Regions from separate parts of the Streptomyces sp. NPDC018000 genome, predicted to be linked through region 2. Evidence: riboswitches for the same ligand, from Rfam matches in the RefSeq annotation. Region 2 holds a riboswitch; each other region holds the start of a gene.

Region 1 (10,190 bases), on a different contig from region 2:
CGGTGATCGCCGCGTCCCACACCATCATCGCGGCGAGCGCCTGCACCATCACGCTGGACGTGTACGGAGTGCCGTTCTCCGAGCTGATGACCCGGGCGATCTCCTCGTACCGGACGGCGAACGCGTCCTTGATCCTGGTCACTACCGCGATCCGCTCGTCCACGGTCATCCGCGGCCAGGGCCCTTCGTCGAACGCCCGCCGCGCGGCGGCGACGGCCCGGTCCACGTCCGCCTCGCAGGCGTGCGGCACCCGGCCGATGACCTGTTCGGTGTGGGGCGAGACGACTTCGATGAAGTCCTGGCCCAGCGGATCGACCAGCTCCCCGCCGATGAACAGTTTTCCGTGTTCGACAAGCTCGGTCATGGCTGCTGCCTCCCGCGAACCGGCGCGTTATCTGATTGCCCGTCAAAATTGATACCAGTTCCAGTTCTAGGAGTCCACGCATCGGACATCACCCCTCACTACCCCATCGACCGAAGCCGATAGTCGACTTGGGCTACTACTGGAACGAGTTCTCGTTACAGTGGGCGTGGCGCAGCACCGCCGCAGGCCGCGGAGAGAGATGGGGAGCCCATGACGCAGATGACCGACCACGGCGGGGGCGTGCACAGCATCAAGGTCCCCATCCCGGACAATCCGCTCGGCCACACCCTGGTGCACGTCCTCGACACCGATCGCGGTCCTGTCCTGATCGACACCGGCTGGGACGATCCGGAGGCGTGGGACACGCTCACCGCCGGGCTCACCGCTGTCGGAACGGACATCGCCGACATCCATGGCGTGGTCATCACCCACCACCACCCGGACCACCACGGCCTCTCCGGCCAGGTACGCGAGGCGTCCGGGGCCTGGATCGCCATGCATGCGGCGGACACCGCGATCGTGCGCCGCACCCGGCAGTCGGAACCCGGCACCTGGCTGACGTACCTCGCGGCGAAGCTCACGGCGGTCGGTGCGCCCGAGGAGCATCTCGCGCCGTTGCGGGCCGCCGCGGCCGATGGAGGCCGGATGCGTACCCTGCCCGGACTGCGGTCGGCGCTTCCGGACCGGGAGATCGTTCCCGGTGAACTCCTCGATCTGGCAGGGCGCAAGCTGCGGGCCATCTGGACGCCGGGGCACACGCCCGGCCATGTCTGCCTGCATCTGGAGGAGAAACATCCGGGGAATCTGCCCGGTCGGGGCCGGCTCTTCTCCGGGGATCATCTGCTGCCGGGGATCAGTCCGCACATCGGGCTGTACGAGAACCCGGACGACGCGGCGGTCACCGACCCCCTGGGCGACTACCTCGACTCGCTGGAGCGCATCGGCCGGCTCGGGGTCGCGGAGGTGCTGCCCGCCCATCAGTACGCGTTCACGGATGCCGCGGGGCGCGTTCGGGAACTCCTGGACCACCACGAGGAGCGGCTGACCGGACTGCTCGGACTGCTGGCCACACCGCTCACGCCGTGGGAACTGGCCGAGCGGATGGAGTGGAACCGGCCGTGGGAGCAGATCCCGCACGGCTCACGGAACATCGCGGTCTCCGAGGCCGAGGCGCATCTGCGGCGGCTGGTGAAGCTCGGGCGTGCGGAGGCCGTGCCGGGGAGCAAGCCTGTGACGTACGTCGCAGTTTGACGGGAGGCTCCCAAGGACAGGCGTCGGCGCCCCGCCCGGCCCGGAGGCCGTCCGATCCCGCCCGGCCCGGCCAGTGACGTATATCGCTGCCCCGGGCGGTCCTCCGCCCAAGGGAGGCAGGATATGGCCCGGTAGAGTGGGCGAGTCGTCATCATGCCCGTTCAGGGGGAAGCCGGTGCGAATCCGGCACTGACCACGCAGCCGTGAACCGTCGTCGAAGGCGGTGAGTCGGAATGCCCTGTCCGCGGTCGTGACCGGCTCGCACCACCGGAACCCCGGTGGTCGGCACCGTCGAGGTATACGGAGCCGGAGCCTGGTGCGTAAGCGTGCCTGTGCCCGGCTCCCCCGCAGGAGAGGCCCCGCCCGCCATGACCGTACGCCGCAGCGCAGCAACGCTCGCCGCCACCGTCGCCGTGTTCTGTGCGGCCGCTGCGCCGGTCGCGGTCGCGGCCCCGTCCCCGTCCCCCTCGCCGTCCGCCGCGCTGCCGTCCGGGCTGTACGGCACGAAGGACCCCACCTACGACGGGGTCTGGCGGCAGTCGCTGGCCTTCCTCGCCCAGCGGGTCGAGGGCGTCACGCCCGCCAAGGAGTCGGTGGACTGGCTGATCGCCCAGCAGTGCGCCAACGGCGCCTACGCCGCGTACCGGGCCGACGTCTCCAAGCCGTGCGACAAGAAGACGGTGCTGGACACCAACGCCACCGCCGCCGCCGTCCAGGCGTTCGTCGAGGTGGGCGGGCACCGGGACACCGTGAACAACTCGGTCCGCTGGCTGAAGTCCGTGCAGAACGAGGACGGCGGCTGGGGCTACACCCCGGGCGCGCCCAGCGACGCCAACTCCACCTCGCTGGTGATCGGCGCCCTTGCCCGGCAGGGGCAGCGGCTCGCGGACATCACGACCCCCGAAGGCAAGACGCCCTACGACCCGCTGCTCGCGCTCGCGATCCCGTGCGGCGGCAAGGACGGCGGCGCCTTCGCCTACCAGCCCGACAAGTCCGGGAAGCTCGCCGCCAACGCGGACGCCACCGCGGCCGCCGTGCTCGGCACGATGGGCAAGGCCATGGCCGTGGGGAACAACGCCGCAGCGGGCAATGCGCCCAGCTGCCACCCGGGGTCCGACCTCACGCCCGAGCAGGCCGCGCAGAACGGCGCCCACTTCCTCGCGGACGCCCTCTCGACCAGCGGTCATCTCGACCTGGCGCCGATGCCCGGCGCCACCGACTCCACCCCGCAGCCCGACGTCGGCAACACCGCGGACGCGGTCGTCGCGCTGTCCGCCGCGGGCCACCAGGACAAGGCGGACAAGGCCGTGACCTGGCTGAAGAAGAACTCCAAAGCCTGGGCCGAGCAGAACGGTCCCGCCGCCTACGCGCAGCTGGTCCTGGCCGCGCATGCGACCGGCGCCGACGCCCGCGACTTCGGCGGCGTCAACCTGATCGACAAGCTGAACGCGACCGGTCCCACCCCCGCGGCCATCACGACGCCCGACCCGTCCGCCGACACCGGATACCTGCCCACGGAGAAGGACGAGGTCCACAGCGGGGACGACGTGATCGGCGGCGTGTGGTGGTACGTCGGCATCGGCCTCGTCGTCGGTGCCGGCGCCGGCTTCCTGATCAGCGGCCGCCGGAAGAACCAGCAGCCGTGAGGCGGGCGGGAAGGGCCGCCGCTCTCCCGGTGGTCCTGGGCGCCGTCCTGACCGTGCTGTGCGCGGGACCGGCCCAGGCGGCCGGGTACCGGTACTGGTCGTTCTGGGAGGGCTCCGGCACCGGCTGGACGTACGCCACCCAGGGCCCGTCCCTGATCCGGCCGGACGACGGCGCGGTGCAGGGCTTCCGGTTCTCGGTGAGCGAGGACTCCCAGGACTCCGCGAAGCCGCGCCGCTCCCCCGACTTCGCGAAGATCTGCGCGGAGACCCCGGCCAAGGACGGCACCAAGCGGGTCGCGCTGGTCATCGACCCGGGCACGGCGGCGGACGCCCCGGCCGGGGAGACGCCGCCCGCGCTGCGCACCGCGTGCGCGCGCGTCGCCCCGGACGCGAGCGCCGCGGAGGCGCTCGCCGCGGTGGCCAAGCCGCTGCGCTACAGCAGCGACGCGATGCTCTGTGCCATATCCGGCTATCCGGATTCGGGCTGCGGCGAACAGGTCTCGGGCAACGGAGACGAGACACCTGCCGCGTCCGCGGCCGGGTCCGCCGCCGACGCCTCGGACGCCTCCGACGGTTCGGGCGACTCCGGCGGCGGTCCGTCCGCCGGGCTGCTCGTCGGTGTGGGCGCCGTTCTCCTCCTCGGCATAGCCGCAGTCGCGCAGGCCCGCCGCCGCCGCGGATGACCGCCTCGACCAGCAGCCCGGTCCGGCTGCGCCGCCCGCTGCGCGCCCCCGAGGCGACCCGGAGCAACGCCCTGCCGGCCGGGGCCTGGTGGCTGTGGGCGCTCGGCCTCGCCACCGCCGCGTCCCGGACCACCAATCCGCTGCTGCTCGGGCTGCTCGTGGGGGTGGCGGGCTATGTGGTCGCGGCGCGCCGCACGGATGCGCCGTGGGCCCGCTCGTACGGGACATTCATCAGGATCGGGCTGTTCGTCATCGCCGTGCGGCTGGTCTTCTCCGTATTTCTCGGTTCGCCGATCCCCGGTACGCATCCGGTGTTCACGCTCCCCGAGGTGCCGCTGCCCGACTGGGCGAAGGGCATCAGGATCGGTGGCCAGGTAACCGCCGAGCAGCTGCTCTTCGCGCTGTACGACGGGGCGAAGCTGGCCACCCTGCTGATCTGTGTCGGTGCGGCGAACTCGCTCGCCAACCCGGCCCGGCTGCTGAAGTCTCTGCCCGGTGCGCTGTACGAGGCGGGGGTCGCCGTCGTCGTCGCGATGACGTTCGCGCCGAACATGGTCGCCGATGTGGCACGGCTTCGCACCGCACGGCGGCTGCGGGGCCGTCCGACGGGCGGCATCAAGGCGGTGCTCCAGATCGGACTGCCGGTCCTGGAGGGCGCGTTGGAACGGTCGGTCGCGGTGGCGGCGTCGATGGACGCGCGCGGATACGGGCGCACCGCACAGGTCCCGCCCGCCGTCCGGCACACCACGAACGTCCTCACGCTCGGCGGGCTGCTCGGGGTGTGCGCGGGTACGTACGGGCTGCTGGCCGCGCAGGGTGCGGTGTACGGACTGCCGCTGCTGATCGCCGGGCTCGTCGCCGCGATGGCCGGGCTGCGGCTCGGCGGGGCCCGTTCGGTCCGTACCCGCTACCGGCCCGACCGGTGGGGTGTACGGGCCTGGCTGGTGGCTGGTTCGGGGATCGCCGTGGCCGTGGCGATGATCTGGGCGGGCCGTGTCGACGCGGAGGCGCTGCACCCCGGAGTCGTACCGCTGACCGCGCCGGTGCTTCCGCTGTGGCCCGCGGCCGCGGTGCTGATCGGGCTGCTGCCCGCGGTGGTGGCGCCCGTGCCGCCCCCGGTGGGTGCCCCGGACTCCAAGGAGAACGAGTGATCCGGTTCGAGCATGTCTCGGTGCGGTACGAGGGGACGGAGCGCCCCACCCTCTCCGGGGTCGATCTGACCATCCCCGAGGGCGAGTTGGTGCTGCTCGTCGGTCCGTCCGGGGTCGGCAAGTCGACGCTGCTGGGTGCCGTTTCCGGTCTCGTACCGCACTTCACCGGCGGCACGCTGAGCGGCCGGGTCACGGTCGACGGGCGCGACACCCGTACCCACAAACCACGCGAACTCGCCGATCTGGTCGGCACGGTGGGCCAGGACCCGCTCTCCCACTTCGTCACCGACACGGTCGAGGACGAGCTGGCGTACGGGATGGAGTCACTGGGCCTCGCCCCCGATGTGATGCGGCGGCGGGTCGAGGAGACCCTCGATCTGCTGGGTCTGGCCGGGCTGCGCGACCGGCCGATCACCACGCTCTCCGGCGGCCAGCAGCAGCGGGTCGCGATCGGCTCGGTCCTCACCCCGCACCCGAAGGTCCTGGTCCTCGACGAGCCGACGTCCGCGCTGGACCCGGCGGCAGCCGAGGAGGTCCTCGCCGTGCTGCAGCGGCTGGTGCACGACCTCGGTACGACGGTCCTGATGGCGGAGCACCGCCTGGAGCGTGTGGTGCAGTACGCGGACCAGGTCGTCCTGCTGCCGTCGCCGGGCGCCGCTCCGGTCATGGGCGCGCCCGCGGACATCATGGCCGTCTCCCCGGTCCACCCGCCGGTCGTGGCGCTGGGCCGGCTGGCGGGGTGGGAGCCGCTGCCGCTCTCGGTCCGTGATGCCCGGCGCCGGGCGGCGGACCTGCGCGAGCGGCTGGCGCAGGCACAGCCGCCCCGTCCGTCGCCCGTACCGGCCGGGACCGCAGTGGCCCCGCTGCCCACCGTGCCCGCCCCCACGCGGCGCGGCGCCCTCGCCCGGCTGCTGGGCCGCGGCGCCCGGACGGCCACCGCCGCTCCCGAGCCCGTCGTCGATGCCACCGCCCGGGTCGAGCGTCTCGGTGTACGGCGCGGGCGCGTCGAGGCGCTGCGCCGGGTGACGCTCACCGTCTCCCCCGGTGAGACCGTCGCCCTGATGGGCCGCAACGGTGCGGGCAAGTCCACCCTGCTGGCCACGCTCGTCGGCATGGTCGAGCCGACCACGGGCACCGTCCTCGTCGGCGGCCGGATCCCGCACCGCACACAGCCGCGCGAGATGGTGCGCCGGGTCGGGCTCGTGCCACAGGAGCCACGCGATCTGCTGTACGCGGACACGGTCGCCGCCGAGTGCGCCGCGGCCGACGCCGATGCGGGTGCCGCAGCGGGCAGCTGCCGGGCCCTGGTCTCCGAGCTGCTGCCCGGCGTGCCGGACGACACCCACCCCCGTGATCTCTCGGAAGGGCAGCGTCTGGCGCTCGCCCTGGCCGTCGTGCTCACCGCGAAACCCCCGCTGCTGCTCCTGGACGAGCCGACCCGCGGTCTGGACTACGCGGCGAAGGCCCGGCTGGTCGGGGCGCTCCGCGGGCTCGCGGCCGAGGGCCATTCGATCGTCCTGGCCACGCACGATGTGGAACTCGCCGCCGAGCTGGCGCACCGGGTGGTGATTCTCGCCGATGGGGAGACCGTCGCGGACGGGGAGACCCGCCAGGTGGTGGTCTCCTCCCCGGCGTTCGCCCCGCAGACCGCGAAGATCCTCGCCCCGCAGGAGTGGCTGACCGTGACACAGGTGCGCGACGCTCTGGGAGCCCCGTCATGACTGGGCGCCGGACACGGCCGGTGCGTCTCGGGCCGCGCGCGATCGCCGCGCTCGTCCTCGTCAGCGCGATCGGTGTGGTCGCGTTCGGCTGGCCACTGCTGGCCGGTGCGCACTCCGGGCTGGCGCACTCCCAGGACGCGCCGTGGCTGTTCGCCGCGCTGCTTCCGCTGCTGGTCGGCGTGGTCGTCGCGATGATCGCGGACTGTGGCCTCGACGCGAAGGCGGTGGCGATGCTGGGGGTGCTGGCCGCGGTCGGCGCCGCGCTTCGTCCGCTGGGCGCGGGCACGGCGGGGCTGGAGCCGATGTTCTTCCTGATGGTGCTGAGCGGCCGGGTGCTCGGGCCCGGTTTCGGCTTCGTGCTCGGCGCGGTGACGATGTTCGCGTCCGCGCTGCTCACCGGTGGAGTCGGTCCGTGGATGCCGTTCCAGATGCTGTCGATGGGCTGGTTCACGATGGGCGCGGGCCTGCTGCCGGGCCCGGACCGGCTGCGCGGCCGGGCGGAACTGCTGATGCTCGCGGCATACGGGTTCGTGGCGGCGTTCGCGTACGGCACGGTGATGAACCTGTACGGCTGGACGGTGGTGCCCCCGCTCGGCTCGGGGATCTCGTTCCACGCAGGTGATCCGCTGACGGACAATCTGGTCCGCTTCCTCGCGTACTGCGCAGCCACTTCGCTCGGCTGGGACCTGGGTCGCGCCGCGCTGACCGTGGTGCTGGTCCTCACCGTCGGTGCGCCGCTGCTGAAGGCACTGCGCCGGGCCACCCGCCGCGCCGCCTTCGAGGCCCAGGTCACATTCGACGCTCCCGGCGAGTGAGGACCCCGTCAACTTCATATAAGTTGGCCAGCTTAATAACTCGTTGGTCCATCTAGGCGCATTTTGCTCGGGTGTCCGTTCCCGTCAGCGGCCGGAGCGTTGTCACGTACGTGGAACCTCGAGAATTCTGGGAGCGAAACGCCGTACTGGCGGAAGCATTCTGCGCCAGTGACGAACGCATGCGTCTGGCGCAGGCCTTGCTGGACGAGGCACAGGCGGAACGGAGCCGAACGCTTGCGGCTTTCGCCGTCATGGTCGGCGACGACGGCTCGATCGCAGACATGATGGGACTCAACGAACGCGAAGTGCGATTAGCGCGACGCACGGTGGGCCGCAGTGACGCCCGGACCCTTGCCGAGGAACTCCTGAGCCAGCCCCCGCAAGCGGCGAAGGAAGCTGTGGCCGAGCCCCCTTCCGCGCCCGAGATCACCGTGCCGCATCCGCGCGAAGAGGTGACCGTTCCGCTACTGGGCACGCCGCCGCCTGCCCCTGCCTCGCCCCCGCCCCCTCTTCCTGCGTCGCCCGTCGAGGTGGAGAACACGGTCGTCTGGTCGCCCAGCATGGACTCCGTGCTGCTGTGGAGCTGGGAATCCGGCCTCGACGTCCAGACGGTCGCCGCCGAACTCGGTCTGGAGGTACGGGCACTGCTGATGCGCGTGCAGGAGCTCGCCAACGACGGACTGCTCACGCTCGCGACCCCGGTCGCCGAGGTGAGCCGGTCCGGACGGCACCGCCGCCAGCACGAAGACGGGTACGCCACATTGTTCGGCCCCACCACCACCTTCCCCACCCACGTGCCGTACTGAGCGGGCCACCCGCCCGCCAGGACATGCGGTCGCGCGTGGCGCCGGTACCGGCGTGGGCCCCCGACCGGAGGTACATCCGGCGACACCCCGGCCGGGGGCCCACCTCCACAGCGCCGCGTTACAGCCGCTGGATGATGGTGCCTGTCGCCAGCGCGCCGCCCGCACACATCGTGATCAGCGCGAACTCCTTGTCACGACGCTCCAGTTCATGCAATGCGGTGGTGATCAGCCGGGCCCCGGTGGCGCCCACCGGGTGACCGAGCGCGATGGCTCCGCCGTTGACGTTGACCTTTTCGAGGTCCTGCTCGAAGACCTGGGCCCAGCTCAACACCACGGAGGCGAAGGCCTCGTTGATCTCGACGATGTCGATGTCCTTGAGCGACATTCCAGCCTTGCCGAGCACCGCGCGGGTCGCGTCGATCGGTCCGTCGAGGTGGAAGTGCGGGTCGGCGCCGACCAGTGCCTGCGCGACGATCCGGGCGCGCGGCTTGAGCTTGAGCGCGCGCGCCATCCGCTTGGATGCCCACATGATCGCGCAGGCGCCGTCGGATATCTGCGAGGAGTTGCCCGCGGTGTGGATCGCGGTGGGCATGACCGGCTTGAGGCGGCCGAGCCCCTCCATCGTGGTGTCCCGTAACCCTTCGTCCCGGTCGACCAGCCGCCACATGCCCTGTCCGGCCGCCTGCTCCTCCTCGGTGGTCGGTACCTGGACCGCGTACGTCTCCCGTTTGAACCGCTCCTCGGCCCAGGCGACAGCCGCTCGCTCCTGCGAGATCAGCCCGAGCGAGTCGACGTTCTCCCGGGTCAGTCCGCGGTTGCGGGCGATGCGCTCGGCGGCCTCGAACTGGTTGGGCAGGTCGACGTTCCACTCGTCGGGCCAGGGCTTGCCCGGTCCGTGCTTGGAACCGCTGCCCAGCGGCACCCGCGACATGGCCTCGACGCCACAGCTGATGCCGATGTCGATCACTCCGGCCGCGACCATGTTGGCCACCATGTGGGAGGCCTGCTGCGAGGAGCCGCACTGACAGTCCACGGTGGTCGCGGCGGTCTCGTACGGAAGGCCCACGGTGAGCCAGGCGGTGCGGGCCGGGTTCATGGACTGTTCGCCGGCGTGAGTGACCGTACCGCCGACGATCTGTTCGACGCAGTCGGCGTGGATGCCGGTGCGGCCGAGAAGTTCTCGATAGGTCTCGCCCAGCAGATAGGCGGGATGCAGATTGGCAAGCGCGCCTCCGCGCTTGCCGATGGGGGTGCGTACGGCTTCGACGATGACGGGTTCCGCGGCCATGAGCTCGTCCTCTCCTCGCACTTCCGCAGGGGCGTCCCGGCGCCCACGGAGGGGAACTGGTGCCGCGGCCGACGGGGTTCGCCCCGTCGCGGCGGGGCGAACCTTGCCGGCCGCGGCACTAGTACGCGTTCTAGTTCTGCAAGCAGTCTTGTGGGGCTTACCCCCGGTACGCAAGGGTCTTGCACGCACCTTGCGCCCGCTTCACGCCTGTCTCACCCGCTCTTCATGCAACAGATCGGCCCACCTCTCTTGCCAGTTGCAGAACTCGTTACTACCTTTCGGGCAACTTCTGATGGGTCGTCAGACATCGTTCGGGCGACTCTCGGCCCGACCTGGAGTTGCCGATGTCCTGCCCCCATCTGCCCGAAGGGTTCGACTTCACCGATCCCGACCTGCTTCAAGCCCGCATTCCGCACCCGGAGTTCGCACAGATGCGGCAGACCGCACCGGTCTGGTGGTGCACCC
Region 2 (10,190 bases):
CTCAGCAAGGCGGGCTACCCGATCAACACCGATTTCGGAGGCCACGGCATCGGCTCGACCATGCACCAGGACCCACACGTCGCGAACACCGGACGGCCCGGCCGCGGATACAAGCTGCGCCCCGGACTGCTGCTCGCCCTGGAGCCCTGGGTCATGGCCGACACCGCCACACTCGTCACCGACGCCGACGGTTGGACGCTGCGCAGTGCGACGGGCTGCCGGACCGCGCACAGCGAGCACACCATCGCCATCACCGACAACGGAGCCGAAATTCTCACCCTGCCCACGCAGACACGACCGTAAGAGAGCCCGCACCGCTGCCGCGTCAGCAGACCCGGCTGCCAGGCGCGGCCGGGCCTGGCCCTCGGTTTACCGGGACTCTTGCAGAAGGCCCCGGTGTTCACGCCGGGGATGAATGCATCTCAGGACTGCTCTGACCCGCACTTCAGCGCGGGCGTTTCTGCTGCTCGATGTACTCACGGACGATCGCCGGCGGTGCTCCGCCGCAGGATGCCGAGAAGTACGAGGGCGACCACAGGTGTCTGTGCATGATGGCGTGGTTGGTGTGGCCTGTGAACTCTTGGCGTATCCGGCGGGCGGAGGCGCCCTTGAGGCTGTTGACCAGTTTGGAGACGGCGACGTTGGGTGGATAGTTGATCAGGATGTGGACGTGATCGCGTTCGCCGTTGAACTCCTTCGGTTCCGCCTCGAAGTCCTCGCGCACCTTGCGCGTGATCTCTTCGCAGCGTGTCAGCATCTCGTCGTTGAAGACTCCGCGCCGGTACTTCGTCACGAAGACCACGTGGACGTGCATCGCCGAAACAACGTGCCTGCCATGCCTGTAGTCGTTCTCCTGATTCACGAGATCAATCGTCGTAGGGTCTTGGTTGTGCAGCTTCGCTACAACTTCCGGGCTTATCCGGATGCGGCCCAGTGCCGTGCGCTGGACCGGGCGTTCGGGTGCGCGCGGGTGGTGTGGAACGACTGCTTGCGCGACCGGAAGGAAGCGCACGCGGCGGGGCTGCCGTATGTGACGTCGGCCCAGTTGTCCCGGCTTCGTATCACCGAGGCCAAGCGCACCGGGGAACGGGCTTGGCTTGCCGATGTGTCGGCGGTCGTTCTGCAGCAGTCTCTTCGGGATCTCGACACCGCCTACAGGAACTTCTTCGGCAGTCTCAAGGGAAAGCGGCAGGGCCGGAAGGTCGGGGCGCCCCGGTACAAGTCGAAGAAGGACACACGGCAGTCGATCCGCCTCAACGCCAACGCCTTCTCCGTGAAGGAGAACGGCATGGTGTATGTGGCCAAGGTCGGCGATCTCAAGGTGAAATGGTCGCGTCGGCTTCCGGCCGCGCCTACGTCCCTGACCGTTGCCAAGGACAGTTCGGGGCGGTACTTCCTCAGCTTCGTGGTGGACACCGAGCCGGACATCCTTCCCGGGGTGGAGGCGGAGTCGGGTATCGATCTCGGTCTGTCCGCCTTCGCGGTCCTGTCCAATGGCGAGAAGATCGACAGTCCGCGCTTCCTGCGCAGGGCGGAGAAGAAGCTCAGGCGTCTTCAGCGGGAGCTGTCCCGCAAGGCCAAGGGATCGAAGAACCGGGCCAAGGCTCGTATCAAGGTTGCGCGCCAGCATGCCAAGGTCGTGGACCGGCGCCGGGACTGGCATCACAAGGTGTCCACGCAGATCATTCGCGACAACCAAGCGGTGTATGTGGAAGATCTCGCGGTGTCCGGTCTCGGCCGCACCCGGCTCGCCAAGTCCGTGTATGACGCGGGGTGGTCCGCGTTCGTGGGCATGCTGGAGTACAAGGCGGTCAAGCACGGCCGCATGTTCGTCAAGGTGGGCCGTGCTTTCCCGTCTTCTCAGGTCTGTTCGGCCTGCGGATTTCGGGACGGTCCCAAGCCCCTGCATGTGAGGGAGTGGACGTGCGGCGCGTGTGGCACCGTGCACGACCGTGACCACAACGCAGCCCGCAACGTCCTGTTCGAAGGACGTCGTATCGTCGCCGCCGGACGGGCGGAGACGCTAAACGCCTCGCAGAGCGCCGGTAGGACCGGGACGAAAGTCCCGGCACAGCGCGTTGAAGCAGGAAGCCCCCGGAAGGGTCACACGACCCAGGCCGGAATCCCTGGACTTTAGGCCAGGGAGCACGTCAATGGTGGGCACTCGTATTCAACTGTCGTCGGTTCTCCGAGGAACCCAGCCCGCTGGTGACCGGCTGTGATCGCCAGGGCTGGAGTTCATGGAAGGCGTCGTGGGTCAGCGGGATCTGGCCGAGGCCGAGTTGCCGCAGCCTCTGCGAGGGGTTCCCCTACTGGTCGTGGCGCAAGGCCAGCCAGGCCACTCCGCTGCTGGGCTTGTCCGTCGCCACCGGCGCAGTTACCTGTCGGTGGGCATCGGCGGTCCGGTGTGCGAGGGGATCAGGGCGGCGAGTTCGTCCGGGGTGCGCGGTCCCGGTTCGGAGGTGGGCAGCAGGCCCTGGGCGCGCAGCAGCCGGGCCGCCGCGATTCCCCAGGGAAGCCGCAGCCCGGCCTGCTCCAGGAGTTCGCTGCGGGCCAGGGTCGTTCCGGCGGGGCCGACGTGCGCGCCGGACGGGGTGAGCAGGGCCGCGTCGTCGGCCCAGCGCAGCGCGAGGTCCACGTCGTGGGTGGCCATCACCACTGTCGTGCCGCTCGCGCGCAGCCCGTCGAGGGTGGCGAGGAGGAGTTCCTGGCCGTCCGGGTCGAGACCGGCAGTCGGCTCGTCGAGGATGAGCACACGGGGACGCATGGCGACGGCGCCGGCGATCGCCGTCCGCTTGCGCTGCCCGAACGAGAGCAGGTGGGTGGGGCGGTCGGCGAGGGCGGTGATGTCGAGGGCGGCGAGGGCCTCGTCGACGCGTGCCCGGACTTTGGTGTCGGGCAGGCCGAGGTTGAGCGGTCCGAAGGACACGTCCTGGGCCACGGACGCGGCGAACAGCTGGTCGTCCGGGTCCTGGACCACCAGCTGCACGGTCGTGCGCAGCCGGGTCAGTCCCTTGCGGTCGTACGCGACCGGCTGTCCCTGGACCGTCAACCGGCCCGTGCGCGGTTGGAGCCCGCCGCTGAGCAGCCGCATCAGCGTGGTCTTGCCGCTGCCGTTGCGGCCGAGCAGGGCGAGGGCGCGGCCCTCCTGGATGTCGAAGTCGAGGCCGCTGAGGACGGTGGGTCCGTCCTCGTAGGCGAAGGACGCGTCCCGCAGGGCGACGAGGGGAAGCTCGCTCATGTCAGCGGCCTTTCGAGTACGAAGGTGAGGGCGACCAGGGCGGCGAGCAGGGCGAGGCTCGCCGCGACGAAGTGGCCGGAGATCCGGGCCTCGGGCAGCAGGACCCGCAGCGCGCCGTCGTAACCACGCCCGGAGAGGCCGTCCTGGAGCCGGGCCGCCCGGTCGAAGGCCCGGGCGAACGCGGTGGCGCCGAGCCCGGCCAGGGAGCGCCAGGTGGCGGCCCGTGTGGTGTGTCCGAGCCGGGCGGCCTGCGCCTCGCGGATGCGGCGGACCGAGTCCAGGAGCAGGAAGCTCATCCGGTACGTCACGAGGGCGACGTCCACGACCGGCGCGGGAACACCAGCGCGCACCAGCCGCGGCAACAGGTCGGACAACGGTGTGGTGAACGCGAACAGCAGCACGCCGAGTGAGGCGGCCGAGGTGCGGAGCAGCAACTCCGCTGCCCGCACGGGCCCGTCCGGAGCGAGGGCGACGAAGCCCTCGGGGCCGCCGACCTGGACGAGCAGGGGGGCGGCCCCCGTCACGCAGAAGCCCAGCGGCACCTTGTACGAGCGCCACAGTCGGCGGGCGGGCACGCCCGCCGGGCCGAGCAGCACGACGAGGGCCGCTACGAGGACGAAGGCCGCGCCCGGCCATGGAGGCAGACAGATGGCGAGGACGGTGAGGCCGAGTCCGAGTACGGCCTTGTCCGCGGGATGGCGGCGGCGCCAGCGATTGCTGTGCGCCGCCGCGTCGATCGGCAGCACGGCGGGTCAGGACTGCCCGGCCGGCGGAACCGACGGGGCGCTGTCGCAGGAGCCCTCCGGGGCTGCCGGCGTTGCCTCGTTCTGGGAACGCGCGCGCTCCTCGCCCTGCCGTCGTCCCTTGCGCAGGCCGAAGTAGTAGGCGAGGACGCCCGCGCCGAGGGCGGCCTGCAGGGCGAACAGCGCCGACTCGATCTCACCGGACGGCGGCTCGTACAGCGGGGAGAACCAGGGCTTGTAATCCGGCTCGAGCTCCGTGATCGCCGTCTCCGCCTCGGCGTCGGCACCGGCGAACGGCTCCTCCTTGTGGTCGCCGAGGCCGAGGGCCAGGGGGAGGACGGCGAGGGCCGCGACGACGAGCAGCAGCAGGGTGTTGATCTTCGTGTTACGGCTCATCGGGCCACCGCCTCCGAACCGGCCTGCTCACGCCTGCCACCGGTCACGAGCACGCCGAGCCGGGTGAGTTCGCCCTTGCTGGACTGCACCAGCAGACGCATTACGAGAACCGTCAGCAGCCCCTCGCTTACTGCCAGCGGGATCTGCGTGACGGCGAAGATGGAGCCGAACTTGGCGAGCGCGCCCGTGAATCCGCTGCTCGGGTCCGGGAAGGCGAGCGCCAGCTGCACACTGGTCACGCAGTAGGTCGACAGATCGGCGACGAACGCGCCGAAGAAGACCGTGACCATCAGCGGCACGTCACACCGGCGAAGGAGCCGGTACATGCCGTATCCCGCCCAGGGCCCCACAATCGCCATCGAGAAGACATTGGCACCGAGCGTGGTCAGACCGCCGTGCGCGAGCAGGAGCGCCTGGAAGAGCAGGGTGATGGTGCCGAGGACCGCCATGACCGGCGGCCGGAACAGGATGGCACCGAGGCCGGTGCCGGTGGGGTGCGAGCAACTTCCGGTGACGGAAGGCAGCTTCAGGGCGGACAGGACGAAGGTGAAGGCGCCCGATGCACCGAGGAGCAATGTACTCTCCGGATGCGCCTTGACTTCACGGGTGAGTGACCGTACTCCGTGGACGACGAACGGCGCGGACGCGACGCCCCAGGCGACCGCGTGCGCCGGAGGAAGGAAACCCTCGGCTATGTGCATGGCTCAGCGAACCCTCTCCAGCACCTCGTGGATGGTTGACATGCCCTGGCCGGTCTCCTGGCTGACGGGTACCACCGCCCGTACTCCGCCTTCCCGGGTCCTGAGACCCAGTGGCTGCCCGCAAGGGCCGGAGCCGGACTTCCCGATCACAGTGGCGAGGGCCGCACCGGTTTCTCACCGGATTTCCCGTTCACCAAGGCGTGGTGACACTAACGGCCCTGAGCGGCGGTGACAAGCAGGCATGAGATGCGCGAACGGGGCGCATGAGGGCGAGGCGGATACTCTGCTGCTCGCCTCCCGCCCCGCCGGCTGGGACCTCCACCGCGCACCGCGACGGCCTTGGTCGACGGCTACTGGCGCTGGTCCTTTGCCGGCACGTCCACCACTGAGGCGGCGTACAGCCGGGCCCTAGGCGATGCAGTGGCCCTGTCAGCGGTGTGATTCCCGGGATATCCGCGAGCGCCCTGTGTCAGCCGTCGACGTGCAGACGATGCAACGGTGCCGTGGGCGAGGCAATCAACGAGGGCTGCCCTGCGTACGACGGAACCCGCGACTGGCGGATCGGCGGCACGCCGGACTGGCCCGAACTCAACTATGAGTACGGGACCCGGATTCACCGGACTGGTACACGCTCAGCCGGTGAGGAGCCCCGAACCCGCCAGAGCAGGGGCCGGGACCGGGGCGAGTGCTGGCGGTCAGCTCCCGGCTGCGTACATCACGAAGTCGGTCCAGGCCTCGGGGGTCACAGCGAACCGGGGGCCCCGCGCGTTCTTCGAGTCGCGGACGTGGATCGAGCTGGGAGTGGTCGCGACCTCGACGCAGTCGTTGCCGTCACTGCTGTCGCTGTAACTGCTCTTGAACCACGCCAGCTCGGGAGCATCCTCGGCGGAGGTCTTGCGGATCATGTCTCTCCCAGCGCTTGCTCGATGAAGGCCAGCGACTCCCGTGGAGTGAGAGCCTCGGCTCGGATGATGCCATACCGCAGCTCAAGGACCCGGAGCTGCCGCGGATCAGAGACCGGGCGCCCACCGTGCACGCCATCTGTACGCCCCACCCCGGAGCCGTCGTCGAACTTCAGCACTTGGATCTTTCCGCCTGTTCCAGGGTGGTCCCAGCGGTGGGTCGGCATTACCTGAATCTCGACGTTCCGTATCTGCCCCACTTCCAACAGGTGCTCAAGCTGCTGGCGTCGCACCATTGTCCCTCCGATCGGGCGGCGCAGCGTCACTTCTTCCAGGACAAAACTGAGATCCGGTGCCGGTGACCGGTCGAAGATGGAACGGGGCTGCCCTCGGAGTCGGCCGCGCAGATCGTCGCCGAACTGGCGACCAACGCCGTGGTCCACGGCCGCGTACCGGGCAGGGACTTCCGGCTGGGCCTCACGGTCCACGGCGGCGGTGCCGGTGTCGGCGCGTTCCTGCGGATCGAGGTGTGCGACACCCGTGGCGGGTGCCTTCCGCCCGGTCCGAAGGGCATGGCCGTCCCGGATGGCGACTGCGAGTCCGGGCGCGGTCTGCTGATCGTCGAGGCGCTCGCCGACCGTTGGGGCGTCAGCCCCGGTCCCGTGCCCCGCAAGACGGTCTGGGCAGAGCTCGACCTCGCACCGTGACCGCCGCCACCGGGTCGCGGATTTCCACGATTCGGTGGCCCGCGACGTGGCGGCGCACGACATCAAAAGCCTCAAAGGACGTGGCAATTACCCTTCCCAGCCCCACCCGGCCTCCCGTCACCCACACGGGTGAGGTTCACCAACTGAGCTGGAGTTCATGCCGGTTGGCTGGCATATGCTCGCCGCGAAAAGCAACCCCAGAGATGCGTCGGCCCCCGGCCGGGACTCACAATCCCGATCGAGGGCCTGACCAACGAGGAAGAGAACAGCTTCCCGATGGATACCCAGCAGATTAGCGCGTCTTCACGCTCCTCGTCCGGTGTCGTGCACGACAACTCCCGGCACACCAGCCGATTCACGGTCGTGGGCAACCACCTCACCCAGCACCGCGAGCTCTCCCTCACCGCGATCGGGCTCGCCGCACACATCCAGTCGCTGCCCGCCGGGGCCAGGATCGGCATCAAGGACCTCGCCGGACGCTTCCCGGAGAGCGAGGCCCGGATCGCCGCAGCGTTACGCGAACTCGAAGCCCACGGCTACCTGCGACGCACCCGCACACGCCTGGCCAACGGCCGGATCGTCACCCGTACCGTCTCCTGCAACCAGCCTGCCGACCGGCGGCCCGCAGACGCTCTGCCGGGCCGTGAGTGTCCGCCGCGCCCGCAGCGTACGGTCCGGCCGTCGACGCCCGTCCGGCCCTGCCGGGAGTCCGAAGCCGACGACGCGCATCCGGCCAGGTCCCGGACCCATGCCAAGCCCGTGCCCCGTCGTGAGCCCGCGCCGCTGCTCGTACCGCAGCCGGCCTTCCCCGCCGCGTCCCTCCTCCGGACCGCCACCGAGCTTCTCGCCGGGCTGCACCGCCAGGACCCGCGCCTGCTGCTCTCCCTGAAGGACGTGGACGTCCTGGCTCCGGGGGTCGCCGCATGGCTGGAGCGCGAGGTCGGCCCCGCCGCTGTACAGCACGCCCTGACCAGCGACCTCCCGCCCGAAGGAGTGAGTCGCCCCGTCGGTCTCCTCGCCCACCGACTTACCGCCCGGCTTCCGCCACCGCCCCCGTTCCGGGCCCCGGCCACGCTCCCGCCCCGGCCGATCCCGCTGCAGAACTGCGACGGCTGCGACCGGGCATTCCGCGCGGCGGAGCCAGGAATGTGCTCCGTCTGCCGGAGTGACAACTCCCATCCGACCGCTCAAGAACTCTAGGAAATTCATATGGTCAGTTCGTCCCACGAGGCGATGCATCGCATCTTCCAGGAGTACCCGGGACTGTTCTCCCGCGTCTCCGAGGTATTAGGGGTCGAGATCGGTCCGCCTGCCTCAGCCACCGTCATGCCCACCGACCTCACCGAAAACCGGCCCCTCGAACGCCGTGTCGACACCCTGCTGCGCATCGACATGGAGGACGACCGGTCCTACCTTCTGGCGATCGAGGCCCAGGGGAAGAAGGACCCGGAGAAGCCGGCGAGCTGGATGTACTACCTGTCGTACCTCCAGGCGAAGTACAAGCTGCCGCCCATGCTGCTGGTCGTCTGCCAGGACCGGGCCACCGCCGAATGGGCCGCACGCCCTTTCACCTTCGGGCACCCGCAATCGCCCGTGCTCACCCTGCAAGCCCTCGTCGCCGGCCCGCACAACATGCCGGTGATCAAGGACGTGGCCGAGGCCCGCAAGGACCTGGCGCTGGCCACACTGGCCGCGATCACACACGCTGACAATCCGGACGTCGGTGCCATACTGAAAACCCTGTCCGCCACACTGCGGGACGTGCCGGAAACCATCGCCGATCCCATCGTCGAACTCATCGCACAGGGCCTGGGCAACCGCCCGGCCGCACAACAGTGGAGGAACCTGGTGGCCGTGGACCTTTCTTTCTATACGTCAGCCATTTCGGAAGAAATCCGGGACGAAGGCCGCGCAGAAGGTCGGGCACAAGGCCGCGCAGAAGGTCGGGCAGAAGGTTGTACGGAGGGCATCGCGAGAAGCATCCTGCTCCTCCTCGCCCAGGCCGGCACCGACGTACCCGACGAGGCGCGTGAGCGCATCACGGGCTGCGCCGATCTCGACATCCTGAGCCGCTGGCTCCTGCGGGCCGCCACCGCCGTGTCCGTTGAGGACGTCTTCGCCGAGAAGTAGGCAGACTGCGGCCGGGACCCGCCGGTGGCCTACGCCAACGGATGAGTCCCGGCCGCACACCAGGGGAGGAACCCGGTGGCTGCGGACCCCGGGCAGTTCCCCCGTAGTGACGGCGACTGACGTGAGCGCCTCCAGAGCCCTCAAAGCCCCCGGTACTTCGGCGTGCGCCGCTCAACGAAGCTCGCCACGCCCTCGTTGGCGTCCTGCGTCGTCATATTGATCTCCTGGGCCATCGCCTCCGCCGCAAAGGCCGTCGCCCGGTCGGAGTCCAGGGAAGCGTTCACGAGCTGCTTGGTGAGGGCGATCGCCCGGGTCGGGCCGTCGGCCAGCCGCTGGGCCCACGCGCGGGACGCCGCTTCCAGCTCCTCGTCCGGGACCACCCGGTTGACCAGCCCCAGACGTTCCGCCGCCGCCGCCGGGAGCGAGTCGCCGAAGAACATCAGCTCCTTGGCGCGCTGAGGGCCGATCAGGCGCGGCAGCAGATACGCGCCGCCGCCGTCCGGTACGAGGCCGCGGCGTACGAAGACCTCGATGAACTTCGCCGACTCGGCGGCCAGCACGAGGTCGCAGGCGAACGCGAGGTGTGCGCCGATACCGGCCGCCGTGCCGTTGACGGCCGCGATGACCGGTTTCTCGCAGTCCAGGACCGCGCCGATCAGGCGCTGAGCGCCGAGCCGGATGGTACGGGCCACATCGCCCGGTACCCGGTCGCCCGTCGACGGGGCGCCGCGCAGGTCTGCGCCCGCGCAGAAGCCGCGACCGGTGGCGGTGAGGACCACGGCCCGGACCGTCGGGTCGGCGGAGGCCTCGGCGAGGAGCGCGATGACGCGTTCCCGCTGGTCCCAGGTGACGGCGTTCATCGCCTCGGGGCGGTTGAGCGTGATCCACGAGACGCCGTTGTCAGTGGTGTGGAGTATCAATGAGTCGAGCGGGTCGGCCGGCGCGGCGGGCCCGGTGTGTTCGGTGTGCTCGGCGGTGTCTTCGGGGGAGGACGGCATGAGGCAGCTCCTTGGCAGGTGGTGGGGTGACGGGCGGCGGGAGGGGAGGCCCGGTGACCGGTCAGCGGCAGACGGCCAGCGCGTCCAGTGCCACCGCGCCCTGTCCCCGCCCCAGCACCATCAGCGGGTTGATGTCCAGCTCGGCGAGGTCGTCGCCCAGTTCCAGCGCCATCCGCTGCACCCGCAGCACGACCTCGACGAGCGCGTCCACATCCACCGGGGGGCCTCCGCGTACGCCTTCCAGCAGGGCGCGGCCGCGCAGTTCGCCGAGCATCGACCGCGCCTGGTCCTCGCCGAACGGCGGTACCCGTACCGCCGCATCGTGCAGTACCTCGACCAGCACACCGCCGAGCCCGACCGTCACCGTCGGTC
Region 3 (10,190 bases), on a different contig from region 2:
CGCTCCTTCTCCCACTGCCAATCGTGGGCGAGGTCGTAAGGGGCCGACGACCGGAGTGTCAGCGCGACCGCTGGTGCCGCGACCGGTCCGCGTCGAAGTCGCCGGAGAACGCCGCCGCCATCCGCAGGTGACCGGTGGCCTCCGCGCTCCGCCCCTGGCGCTCAAGCGTGCGACCGAGCATCAGGCGCGCGTAGGGCTCCACCGGGTCGCGCTCCAGAATCGCCCGCAGCTCCGTCTCGGCCCTGCCGAGCCGAGCCGAGTGGTAGTAGGCCCGGGCCAGCAGCAGCCGCGGGGATACCTGCTCCGGCACCTCCTCGACCAGGCCTTCCAGAATCCGGGCCGCAGTCATGTACTCCTTCGCTTCGAAGAACATCTGCGCACGGTCCCAGCGGTCGGCGGCCGTACCGAACTCGAAATAGGTGTCGCTCACTTGATCTCCTCGTTGACGGACCGGGATTGCTCCCGGCCCTGTCCAGCCACTGACCCGGCTGCACGCTCAGGCGTGCCTCACACACCCGAACATGGCACACTGATTGAATATTCCACTAAATTATCGGCGTGGGTACCGGCACCCCGGCCCCGCACGGGAATAGGTTGAGCGCCATGAGCAATCTCGATCGCCAGGCCACACTCTCCGTCTGCGGAGGGCGGGGCTTCGTCGTCGCCGAGCCTGTCCGTGAACTCCTCACCCCGCGCCATGTCCGGCTGGGCGAGTCCACCGAGGTCCGCAGGCTGCTGCCCAATCTGGGTCGCCGGATGGTCGGCGCATGGGCCTTTGTCGATCATTACGGCCCGGACGACATCGCCGGCGAACCTGGGATGCAAGTACCGCCCCACCCCCACATGGGCCTGCAGACGGTCAGCTGGCTGCACGACGGCGAGGTCCTGCACCGGGACAGCGTCGGCAGTCTCCGCACGATCCGCCCGCGCGAGCTGGGACTGATGACCTCCGGTCGGGCCATCAGTCATTCCGAGGAAAGTCCGAAGTCGCATGCGAGGTTTCTGCACGGCGCCCAACTCTGGGTCGCCCTGCCCAACGCGCACCGCCACGTCGAGCCGCATTTCCAGCACCACACCGAACTGCCGACCGTCACCGCACCCGGCCTCACGGCCACACTGATCCTGGGCGAACTCGACGGCGCCACCTCGCCCGGCACCGCATACACCCCGATCGTCGGCGCGGACCTGGCCCTGTCCGGCGGTGCCGAGGCCCGTCTGCCGCTCGACCCGGACTTCGAGTACGCGGTGCTCTCGATGTCCGGCCAGGCCGAGGTGGACGGCGTACCCGTGCTGCCCGGTTCCATGCTCTACCTCGGCTGCGGCCGCACCGAACTCCCCTTGCGTGCGGACACCGACGCGGGCCTCATGCTCCTCGGCGGTGAACCCTTCGAGGAGGAGATCGTCATGTGGTGGAACTTCATCGGGCGTTCCCACGAGGAAATCGAGGAGGCCAGGAAGGGCTGGATGGAGAGTTCCCGATTCGGCGAGGTGAAGGGCTACGACGGCGATCCGCTGCCCGCTCCCGAACTGCCGCCGGTGGCGCTGAAACCGCGGGGGCGAGTGCGCTGACCTGGCGCTATGTGTATGCCAGGGATCTTCGCAGTGCACCTTCACCGAGTCCCTTCACTGAGTCCCTTCGCCCGAAACGGTGAGAGGACTCAGGTGTGTTCGACGTGGTGCGGCTTCTCGTGTGGTCGGTGCCCGCGGGTGTTGGCACCTGTGACCAGGTCTGATCAGACGCTTGCCGACCCTGGGTATTCAGGGAGGCGACCCCTGGCGAGGGTTGCGGCGATGAATGGGGCCGCACTGGGAAAGCACGGCTGCGCGCCGGAAAATTGTCAGGCGTACCGTGACTGCCCTTGATAGGGTCCCGACATGTTCCTGTGCACTGGCCAGAGCTGGTTCATCAAGCCCCGCAGCGCCGCCTAGCGGCAAGCTGCGACCAGCATTCCGACAGCTTCGCCGCACTCCGGTATCACGCCGGTGCGGTGCTCAGCGCTGCCCGGCTCCGACGATGACTCACACCGCGGAGCACATTTCATGAACGACCAGAACCACCACGTCCACGCACACATCAGCGATCTGCGCGATCTCCATCCTGCGGCCGAGCCAACCCTCACGGCCGCCCCCGTCGAACTGACGCAGTGGGTCTCCTCTCACTCCTCCCGGCTGGCCGGCCTGGGCCCGGGAGCAGACCTGGGGCCCCTTTCTACGACTTGGAGCCGCTGCGTGACCTCGTCGGCGGTGAGACGGTGGAAAACGTGCCTGACCAGGGCCACCCGCTCGGGATGCGCTGGGGACGGGCCGCCACCCCTGAAGCGCTGCCCGACAGCGTCGAGGCTCTGTTCGCGGGCGTATCCGGGCAACCGGCCCTGGTGAACACGCGGGCGCTGCGTGAGTACGCGCGACGTCACGGATTGCCGGAGCCGGTCCGCACCCGGGTGGACACCGCGTTCATCGAGGTACCCGCCCTGGAGGCGTTTGACGGAATCATCTGCATCCCGGACACCACCCTCAGCGCCGACACACCGCGGTAGCCGGCAAGCGCGCCAAAGGGCACGGACAAGGCGGACCGCCCCGTAAACCTCGCGGGCGGTCCGCCGCACCCGTATGCCCCGAGAGCGGCGCGCCGGTTCGTCCGGTTGAGACTTTGGGTGGTGGCAGCGATTTCGCAAGTTCTGAATCATCAAGAAAGGTTTTCTCGTGAGGAGCAACACTTGACCACTGCATTCTTCAGGCGGGCAGGTGCAGCAATTTTGACGCTGCAGATCGTCTACATTCTGCTCTTCGAGATCGCGTTCATGGTTCTGGTCATCGACACTTCTGAGATCGACCACAGCGCTCCCGACAGATTGGGTGCGGCCATCTTCCTCGCAACCGAGATCGGAGCAGCCATCATTCTGCTGGGTGCTGCAGCCGTCCTGACGCTTCCGCGAATCAGCGGCAGGATCCCCCGAGGGGGCCGCGCAGCTTTCCTGTGCTGCTGCGTGATTGCACAGTGCGCGATCGCATGGATGGCGTCATCCAATGCCATGAAGCAGGATGCAGGACCAGATGTGCTGATCAACGCGGTAATGATCCTGCTCTCGCTGATGGTTGTCGTGGCATGCGTGCTCGGAATTCGGGATGATTCCGGCACCGTGAAGGTCTGAGCCTGAGCGCAGGGCCAGGTCCCATCCACCGCCCCAGGAATTTGCCGGACCCCACCCACGGCATCATCGATGCGCCCCCGGCCGCGCCAACACCAGCCGGACAGTGGCCCTCTGACCTGTGCTCCGCTCAGTCCGCAGCACGGTGTTCGTCGGCCGGGTGGGACATGGCAAAGCCGCGTTCCTCGGGGTGGCGGGCCAGCCGCCGCCGGGGTGCTCGGGAGTGAAGGGCCGGGGCTGGACAAGAACAGCAACACCCTCGCATCGAACAATGACGCATAGGTACAAAAGGCATTTGTGCAACCCGGCCAACAGGAGAGGGGATCACATTTCGCCACTGCTATCCCGATTGTCTGTTGCGGCCCGGAAGGCAACCGCAGTATGCGGTCTGACAGACTGGGCCCCGAAACTCAGGCGACGCGCGTCAGGAAACCGGTGTGAATCCGGTACGGTCCCGCCACTGTGACCGGGCTGCAGCAGCCCGGAAGCCAGACACTGGCCGCGCCGCCTTCTCCGTACAACCAGGGGACGAGGACATCCCCCGGAAAGGCTCGGTCATGCCCCGGATCCGCCGTGTACCACTCGCGCTCATACCGCTGCTTCTGCTGCCGCTCACTGGCTGCGGCTCCGGCACGGGCGGCGAGGACAAGACAGAGGCCGCACCGGCCGCCGACGGTTTCCCCTACACCGTCACCAACTGCGGTATGAAGACGACCTTCGAAGCCCCTCCGAAGCGGGCCGTCACCATGAACCAGCACGCCACCGAAATCATGCTGGCCCTTGGGCTCCAGGACCGGCTGGCCGGGACCGCCTACCTGGACGACAGCATCCTGCCGAAGTACCGGTCCGCATACGCCGGAACCAAGGTGCTCGCGAAGGAGTACCCCTCCAAGGAGGTGCTGCTCGGCGCCAACCCCGACTTCGTCTACGGCGGATACAGCAGCGCCTTCGACAAGGCCAGGGGCCAGGACCGGGCGGGGCTCCGGAAGAGCGGCATCAACACCCGGCTGAACATCGAGTACTGCACCAAGGGCAAGGTCGGTATCGATCAGCTCGCTACCGAGATCACCCAGGTCGCCAGGACCTTCGGCGTACCGGAGCGCGGCAGGAAGCTGATCGCCGAGGAGCGGCAGAAGATCAGGGCGGTCGAGACAGAGCTCAAGGGCTCCTCACATCCCTCGGTGTTCGTCTACGACTCCGGCGACAGCTCCGCGTTCACAGCGGGCGGCAACGGCATCGGCAGCGAAATCGTCCGGCTCGCCGGGGGCAGGAACGTCTTCGCGGACCTCGACGGCACCTTCGGCGACGTGTCCTGGGAGCAGGTCATCAAGCGCAAGCCCGAGGTGGTCGTGATCTACGACTACGGCGGCACCACGGTCGCGGCCAAGAAGAAGCGGCTGCTGAATGATCCGGCGCTCGCGGACGTGCCGGCGATCAAGAACAAGAAGTTCGCGGTCCTCCCGCTGTCCTCGGCCGTGCTCGGTGTGCGGGTCGCCGACGCCGTGCAGGACCTGGCCGGGCAGCTGCACCCCGGCACTCCGTGAGCGCGGAGTCCGCCCGCCCCGGCCCGAAGTCCGTCCTCCGCTCGACCCCCGTCGTGATCGGCGTCCTCACGGTGCTGCTGCTCGCGGCGGCGGTGGCCGGCCTGGCGCTCGGCCCGGTACGGATTCCGCCGGGCGAGGTATTGAGTACGGTCCTGGGCGGTGAACGCACCGGTGCGTACCCGACGATCGTGTGGGAGGTACGGCTGCCCAGAGTGCTGCTCGGCGCGGTCGTCGGCGCCGGGCTGGCCCTGTCGGGCGCGGTGCTCCAGGCGCTGGTGCGCAACCCGCTGGCCGACCCGTTTCTGCTGGGCGCCTCGTCCGGGGCGTCGGCGGGCGCCGCCGTGGTCGTCGTGCTGGGGGTCGGCGCCGGGGCGGCCACCGATGTGGCGCTGCCCGTTGCCGCGTTCGCCGGGTCCATGACGGCGCTGGTCGCCGTCTACGCGATGGCCCGGCGCGGCGGCACCATGACGACGGGCCGGCTGATTCTGGCCGGGGTGGCGATCCAGTACGTGCTCTCCGCGTTCACCAGCCTGATCCTGGTGCTGTCCTCCCGGGCCGAGCATGTGCGGGCGATCATGTTCTGGACCCTGGGCGGCCTGGGCGGCGCCCGCTGGGACCAACTGGCGCTGCCTGCCGTGGTACTGGGCGTCGGGGCCGTACTCCTGATCAGTCTGGCCCGTCCGCTGGATCTGCTGCTGACCGGGGAGGAAGGGGCCCGCAGCCTCGGTCTGGACCCCGGACGCTTCCGGGCCGGGGTGTTCGTGCTGGTGTCACTGATCATCGGCGTGCTGGTCGCCTACAGCGGGGCGATCGGCTTCGTCGGCCTGATGATCCCGCACGCCGCCCGGCTGATCGTCGGCGCGTCCCACCGCAGACTGCTGCCGGTGACCGCGCTCGGCGGGGCGGTCTTCCTCCTGCTGGCCGATCTGCTGGCGCGGACCGTGGCGGCCCCCGAGGAAATCCCCGCCGGGGTGGTCACCGCGCTGGTGGGCGGCCCGTTCTTTCTCTGGCTGCTGCGCCGCTCCAGCCGTACCGAAGGGATCACCGGATGAGCCCGGCACCGTCCCCGACGGCGCTCGCCGCCGACGGAATCAGCTACGAGGTGGCCGGCCGTACCCTGCTCGACGGGGTCGCGCTGGACGCCGCCCCCGGCGAGACGGTCGGCCTGGTCGGGCCGAACGGCAGTGGCAAGACCACCTTTCTGCGCTGTGTGTACGGTGCGCTGCGTCCCGCAGCGGGGCGGGTCCTGCTGGACGGGGCGGACGCCGCGGCCCTCGGCGTGAAGGAACGGGCCCGGCGCGTCGCCGTCGTACCCCAGGACAGCCCCGGCACCTTCGGCCTGACCGTGCGTGAAGTGGTGGCGATGGGCCGCAGCCCGCACAAACGGTTCTGGGAGCAGGACGACGCCGACGACGCCCACCGCATCGACCGGGCGCTGCGGCGCGTCGGCGCAGCGGCCCTGGCCGGCCGGCGGTTCGAGGAACTGTCCGGCGGGGAACGGCAACGGGCCCTGATCGCCCGCGCCCTGGTCCAGGACCCGGGACTGCTGGCGCTCGACGAGCCGACCAACCATCTGGACATCCGCTACCAGCTGGAGATCCTCAGCCTGGTCAGGACGCTGGGCACCACCAATCTGCTGGTGCTGCACGACCTCAACCTCGCCGCTTCCTACTGCGACCGGCTGGTCGTCCTCAGCGCCGGACGGGTGGTGGCGTCCGGCTCCCCACACGCGGTGCTGACGGAAGAGCTGCTGGCCGAGGTCTACGGGGTGCGGTCCCGGATCGGCGCCCACCCGGTCACCGGCGCCCCCAACGTCGTCTACCTCCCGCTGCCATGAGCGACAACACGTCCCCCGTCTGGACGCCTCTGCCGCACGGGCCACGCTGGCAGGTCACCGAAGGCGAACCGTCCGCGGGCGAAGCAGAGCCGTGGCTGGCAGCCGACCGACTGGCCGACCCGGAGGGCGAGGTGCTGTCCACGCTGCTGGAGAGTGAGCGCACCGGCAGCGGCCACCGCACCGGCCATGCGACCGCGCTGACCCTGATGGCGGTGTACGCGGGCCGGGTCACCGCTGCCGCCGTACTCCACTGGGCGCTGTACGACGAGGTCCCGGACATGCGGTCCGGCAATGTGCTGGTGCGCCCCGCCGCGCACGGGATCGGCGGAGTCCGGGTGCGCAGGGCCCGGCTGCTGGTGCCCCGGGCCGGGGAGGACCCTGTACGGCTGCTGCACCGCACCGTGCTCGACGGGCATCTGCTGCCGGTCGCCGATGCGCTGCACCGGCTTACCCGCGCCGGGGTGCGGCAGTTGCGCGGCGGGATCGCCCATGGCTGCGCCACGGCGCTGTGCGCGTACGGCGCTCAGGTGGATCTGCTGGCCGCCCGCTGGCGGCAGTTCGCGGACACCGCACCCGGCGGACTCGCGGCGCTGGGCGAGGTGGCACGGGTCCGGCGAGCGCCGGACGGCCCGGAGCGGCTGGTCTATCTGCGCAACACCTGCTGTCTGTACTACACGAGCGCGGAGGCGGTGCGCTGTGCGAGCTGTTGTCTGACAGGCCGCGAGGAGCGACTGCGGGCGTACGCGAGGCCGAAGCAGAGATAGCGGGCGCCCGTAGTCCCGGATTGAGCCGCCCTGGGTGGGAGGTGCACGGGCGCGCTGTCCGGTTCCGGCAGGCGGCTCCGAGAAGCCCCAGGTCATTTCCGGGATGACCTGGGGCTCTTGCTGTGCCGCAGCAGTAATTCCCGCACGCGTATGTCGTGTTGCCGAGGCCTGCGGCACGCTCCCCGTTCGGTCGGCGCCCGAGCAGGTCGGCGAGCTGCTCCCGGATCGAGGTGGGCGACTGCCCCGGGGCCTCAGTCCCAGGTCCGGCCCCGGAGCAGTAGTTGTGGTGCGAGGGCTGCCTCGTCAGCTGTTCTGGGCCCCGTTCCAGACGTCGTACGTGGAGTTGCCGTACGCCGACGCGGCGGCCGCCGATCCGTAGCTGCCGGAGTAGGCGCCGGTCTGCGTCGCGGAGCCGTCAGGCTGGTAGTTCTCGATCCAGGCACCGCCGCTGGCGCCGCCGGACAGTCCGTTGCAGTTGTTCATCAGGCGCTGCCCGCCGGGTCCGGCGTAGCCCTGTCCCTCGCACCACACGGCGAAGTCCTGGTCGGCCGGCAGACCGATGATGTGCGCGTAGTTGCTGGACCAGTTGAAGCCGATCCCTGTGGAGCCGACGATGTCCTGCACGCGTCGGCCGCCTGGGGTGTCCAGGACGAGGAAGGCGCTGTCGTTCTCCTGGCCGCCGCCCGTGACCCAGCCCGCACTGCGCCAGCCCCACCAGCCGTACGGCGCGTTGCCCTTGTTGTAGTTGGGGGCAAAGCGGTAGTTGGTGCCGCCTTCACCGAAGCCACAGTGCCGTGCGGTGGCCACCACCGAGCGATTGTTGCTCGTGACAACGTTGCCAGAGCAGATGTAGTCTCCCTTGCCCGGGATCGTGAAGTAGAGGCGTCCCACTGTGCCCCATACGCTGGACCGGGTCTGAACCCCCGAGCTCGCCACGGGTTTTGTCGCGGGGACGTGCACCGGCTTGTCGGTGACCTCGGCGGCTGTGTCGGAGGAAGGCTGCACCGCGGAGACCTCGGGCGCGGGCATCGGCTTGGCCGTACGGATCCGCTCCGGGGTCCAGTAGGCGTCGAGTTGAGCGCGTGACTTGGTGTTGACGACTGTGGCGGTCCCGTTTTGGGAACCGGTCGGCCGCTCCTGCGCGACCGCCGTGACCGGCGTCAGTGCCGCGCACAGACTCGCCGCCGTGGCGAGGGTGGTGAGGGTGAACCGACGTAAGCGCATGGGAACCTTTCTGGTTCGGTAAGTTGATGAAGCGCGTTCACTGTCGCAGTCGTAGCTCTACAGGGGGTCAACATTCGATTAACGCCCAGTCTGTTGGTGAATTGGGTGCTGCCTCGGGGCGCTGAAAGTCCCGCGCGCTTGTTCTCTGTCTACGGGCCTCGAACGGAGGTTGCACTCGAGGCGGTCGCAGTTCACCGCGCATACAGACGGCCTTCGCGCAACCGCAGGACTTCGATCTGACCGAGACCGCGACATCCTCGAGCGGGCCGACGGCCACGTCTACAGGGGAGCGCCAACCCCTGGGGAGTCGGGAGGCGGCAGCCCGAATGCTTCGTTGCCGCGGTGTATGAAGGGTCAGCTCGGTCGACGTTCCGTCAGTGCCAGCACCCGTCGTGCGTCGGCGACGACGGCCGCGTCCACGAAGCGGCCATCAGGGAGGGCCAGGGCGCCCGCGTCCGCCGTCGCCGCCCGGACGATCTCGCGGGCCGCTGCCACCTCCCGCTCTGTCGGCAGGAACGCCTCTTCGATCACCGGGAGTTGTCTCGGATGGATCGCGGTGCGGCCCAGGAAGCCCAGCGCGCGGCCCTCGGCACACGAGCGGGCCAGGCCCTCGGCGTCGCGGACGTCCGGGTACACCGACTGCGGCGGAGGCGGAAGCCGGGCAGCCCGCGCCGCGATCACCGCGCGGCCGCGCGGCCAGGCGAGGCCCGCCGCGTCCGTGACGCCGAGCTCGGCCCGCAGGTCTGCCTCGCCGAGCGCGATGCCGTGCACACACGGGTGGCGCGCGATCGCGTAGGCGTGCTCGATACCGAGGGCCGACTCCAACAGGGCGTACAGGGGCGGCACTTCGACCGCCCAGTCCAGGACGCGGGCTATGTCGTCCGGGCCGCCCACCTTGGGCAGGCGCAGTGCGTTCAGGCCCGGCAGCGGGGTGAGACGGCGTATCTCCTGCTCGGCGAGGGGACCGTCGAGCGAGTTGACGCGGACGTGGACCGGCACCCCGTGCTTGTCGGCGAGGAGTTCGGCGGTCGCGTCGAGCGCGTATGCCTTGCGATCGGGGGCGACTGCGTCCTCCAGGTCGACCAGCACCACGTCGGCCCCCGAGCCGAGGGCCTTGGCGACGACATCGGGCCGGTCCCCGGGAACGTACAGCCAGGTCAGATATGCAGGGTCCGTCACACCGCACCTGCCTCGCGCAGCTTCGTGATCTCCGTGTCCGGCAGGCCGAGCCCGGTGAGGATCTCGTCCGTGTCCGCGCCGTGCGGGCGCCCCGTCCACTTGATGGAGCCGGGTGTCTCGGAGAGGCGGAAGAGGACGTTCTGCATCTTCACCGTGCCGAAGTCCGGGTCGGGGAGCTCGGTGATCGAGTCGAGCGACCGGTACTGCTCATCGGCCATCACGTCGCAGATGTCGTAGATCGGGGCAACGGCCGCCTCCGCCTCCTCGAAGGCCTTCACGACCTCGTTGCGGGTGTGCGCCGCGATCCACGAGCCGACCGCCTCGTCGAGCTCGTCGGCGTGCGCGGCACGCCCCGAGCCTGTGGTGAACCAGTCCTTTTCGATGAACTCGGGCCTGCCGACGAGGCGCATGACGCGCTCCGCGATCGACTGCGCGGAGGTAGAGACCGCGACCCACTTGTCGTCGCTGGTGCGGTAGGTGTTGCGCGGCGCGT

Evidence for each region. Region 2 has a riboswitch for cobalamin ahead of ACH4EW_RS00175 (energy-coupling factor ABC transporter permease). Riboswitches for the same ligand answer to the same signal wherever they lie in the genome.
Region 1: linked by a shared signal. The riboswitch ahead of ACH4EW_RS20175 (prenyltransferase/squalene oxidase repeat-containing protein) and the one ahead of ACH4EW_RS00175 (energy-coupling factor ABC transporter permease) in region 2 are both predicted to bind cobalamin.
Region 3: linked by a shared signal. The riboswitch ahead of ACH4EW_RS14515 (ABC transporter substrate-binding protein) and the one ahead of ACH4EW_RS00175 (energy-coupling factor ABC transporter permease) in region 2 are both predicted to bind cobalamin.

What each region holds. Positions count from the first base shown of each region.
Region 1 covers NZ_JBIRGM010000009.1:50,385-60,574, reverse strand. The annotation lists gene ACH4EW_RS20185 (aldehyde dehydrogenase) at 1-364, opposite strand, end outside; gene ACH4EW_RS20180 (MBL fold metallo-hydrolase) at 575-1,615, shown strand; cobalamin riboswitch at 1,737-1,876, shown strand; gene ACH4EW_RS20175 (prenyltransferase/squalene oxidase repeat-containing protein) at 1,984-3,261, shown strand; gene ACH4EW_RS20170 (SCO2322 family protein) at 3,258-3,944, shown strand; gene ACH4EW_RS20165 (energy-coupling factor transporter transmembrane protein EcfT) at 3,941-5,095, shown strand; gene ACH4EW_RS20160 (ABC transporter ATP-binding protein) at 5,092-6,816, shown strand; gene ACH4EW_RS20155 (ECF transporter S component) at 6,813-7,631, shown strand; gene ACH4EW_RS20150 (hypothetical protein) at 7,811-8,437, shown strand; gene ACH4EW_RS20145 (steroid 3-ketoacyl-CoA thiolase) at 8,556-9,725, opposite strand; gene ACH4EW_RS20140 (cytochrome P450) at 10,070-10,190, shown strand, end outside.
Region 2 covers NZ_JBIRGM010000001.1:28,953-39,142, forward strand. The annotation lists gene map (type I methionyl aminopeptidase) at 1-303, shown strand, start outside; gene tnpA (IS200/IS605 family transposase) at 446-862, opposite strand; gene ACH4EW_RS00155 (RNA-guided endonuclease InsQ/TnpB family protein) at 890-2,137, shown strand; gene ACH4EW_RS00160 (energy-coupling factor ABC transporter ATP-binding protein) at 2,378-3,241, opposite strand; gene cbiQ (cobalt ECF transporter T component CbiQ) at 3,238-3,987, opposite strand; gene ACH4EW_RS00170 (energy-coupling factor ABC transporter substrate-binding protein) at 3,994-4,380, opposite strand; gene ACH4EW_RS00175 (energy-coupling factor ABC transporter permease) at 4,377-5,081, opposite strand; cobalamin riboswitch at 5,111-5,294, opposite strand; gene ACH4EW_RS00180 (DUF397 domain-containing protein) at 5,777-5,986, opposite strand; partial or broken gene ACH4EW_RS00185 (DUF5753 domain-containing protein) at 5,983-6,363, opposite strand; partial or broken gene ACH4EW_RS00190 (ATP-binding protein) at 6,364-6,690, shown strand; gene ACH4EW_RS00195 (helix-turn-helix domain-containing protein) at 6,967-7,890, shown strand; gene ACH4EW_RS00200 (hypothetical protein) at 7,900-8,820, shown strand; gene ACH4EW_RS00205 (enoyl-CoA hydratase/isomerase family protein) at 8,961-9,818, opposite strand; gene ACH4EW_RS00210 (acetate--CoA ligase family protein) at 9,880-10,190, opposite strand, start outside.
Region 3 covers NZ_JBIRGM010000005.1:9,158-19,347, reverse strand. The annotation lists gene ACH4EW_RS14535 (tetratricopeptide repeat protein) at 59-430, opposite strand; gene ACH4EW_RS14530 (pirin family protein) at 604-1,569, shown strand; gene ACH4EW_RS14525 (hypothetical protein) at 2,262-2,537, shown strand; gene ACH4EW_RS14520 (hypothetical protein) at 2,718-3,152, shown strand; cobalamin riboswitch at 3,545-3,668, shown strand; gene ACH4EW_RS14515 (ABC transporter substrate-binding protein) at 3,707-4,693, shown strand; gene ACH4EW_RS14510 (FecCD family ABC transporter permease) at 4,690-5,745, shown strand; gene ACH4EW_RS14505 (ABC transporter ATP-binding protein) at 5,742-6,530, shown strand; gene ACH4EW_RS14500 ((2Fe-2S)-binding protein) at 6,527-7,294, shown strand; gene ACH4EW_RS14495 (peptidase) at 7,598-8,518, opposite strand; gene ACH4EW_RS14490 (HpcH/HpaI aldolase/citrate lyase family protein) at 8,873-9,697, opposite strand; gene ACH4EW_RS14485 (CaiB/BaiF CoA transferase family protein) at 9,694-10,190, opposite strand, start outside.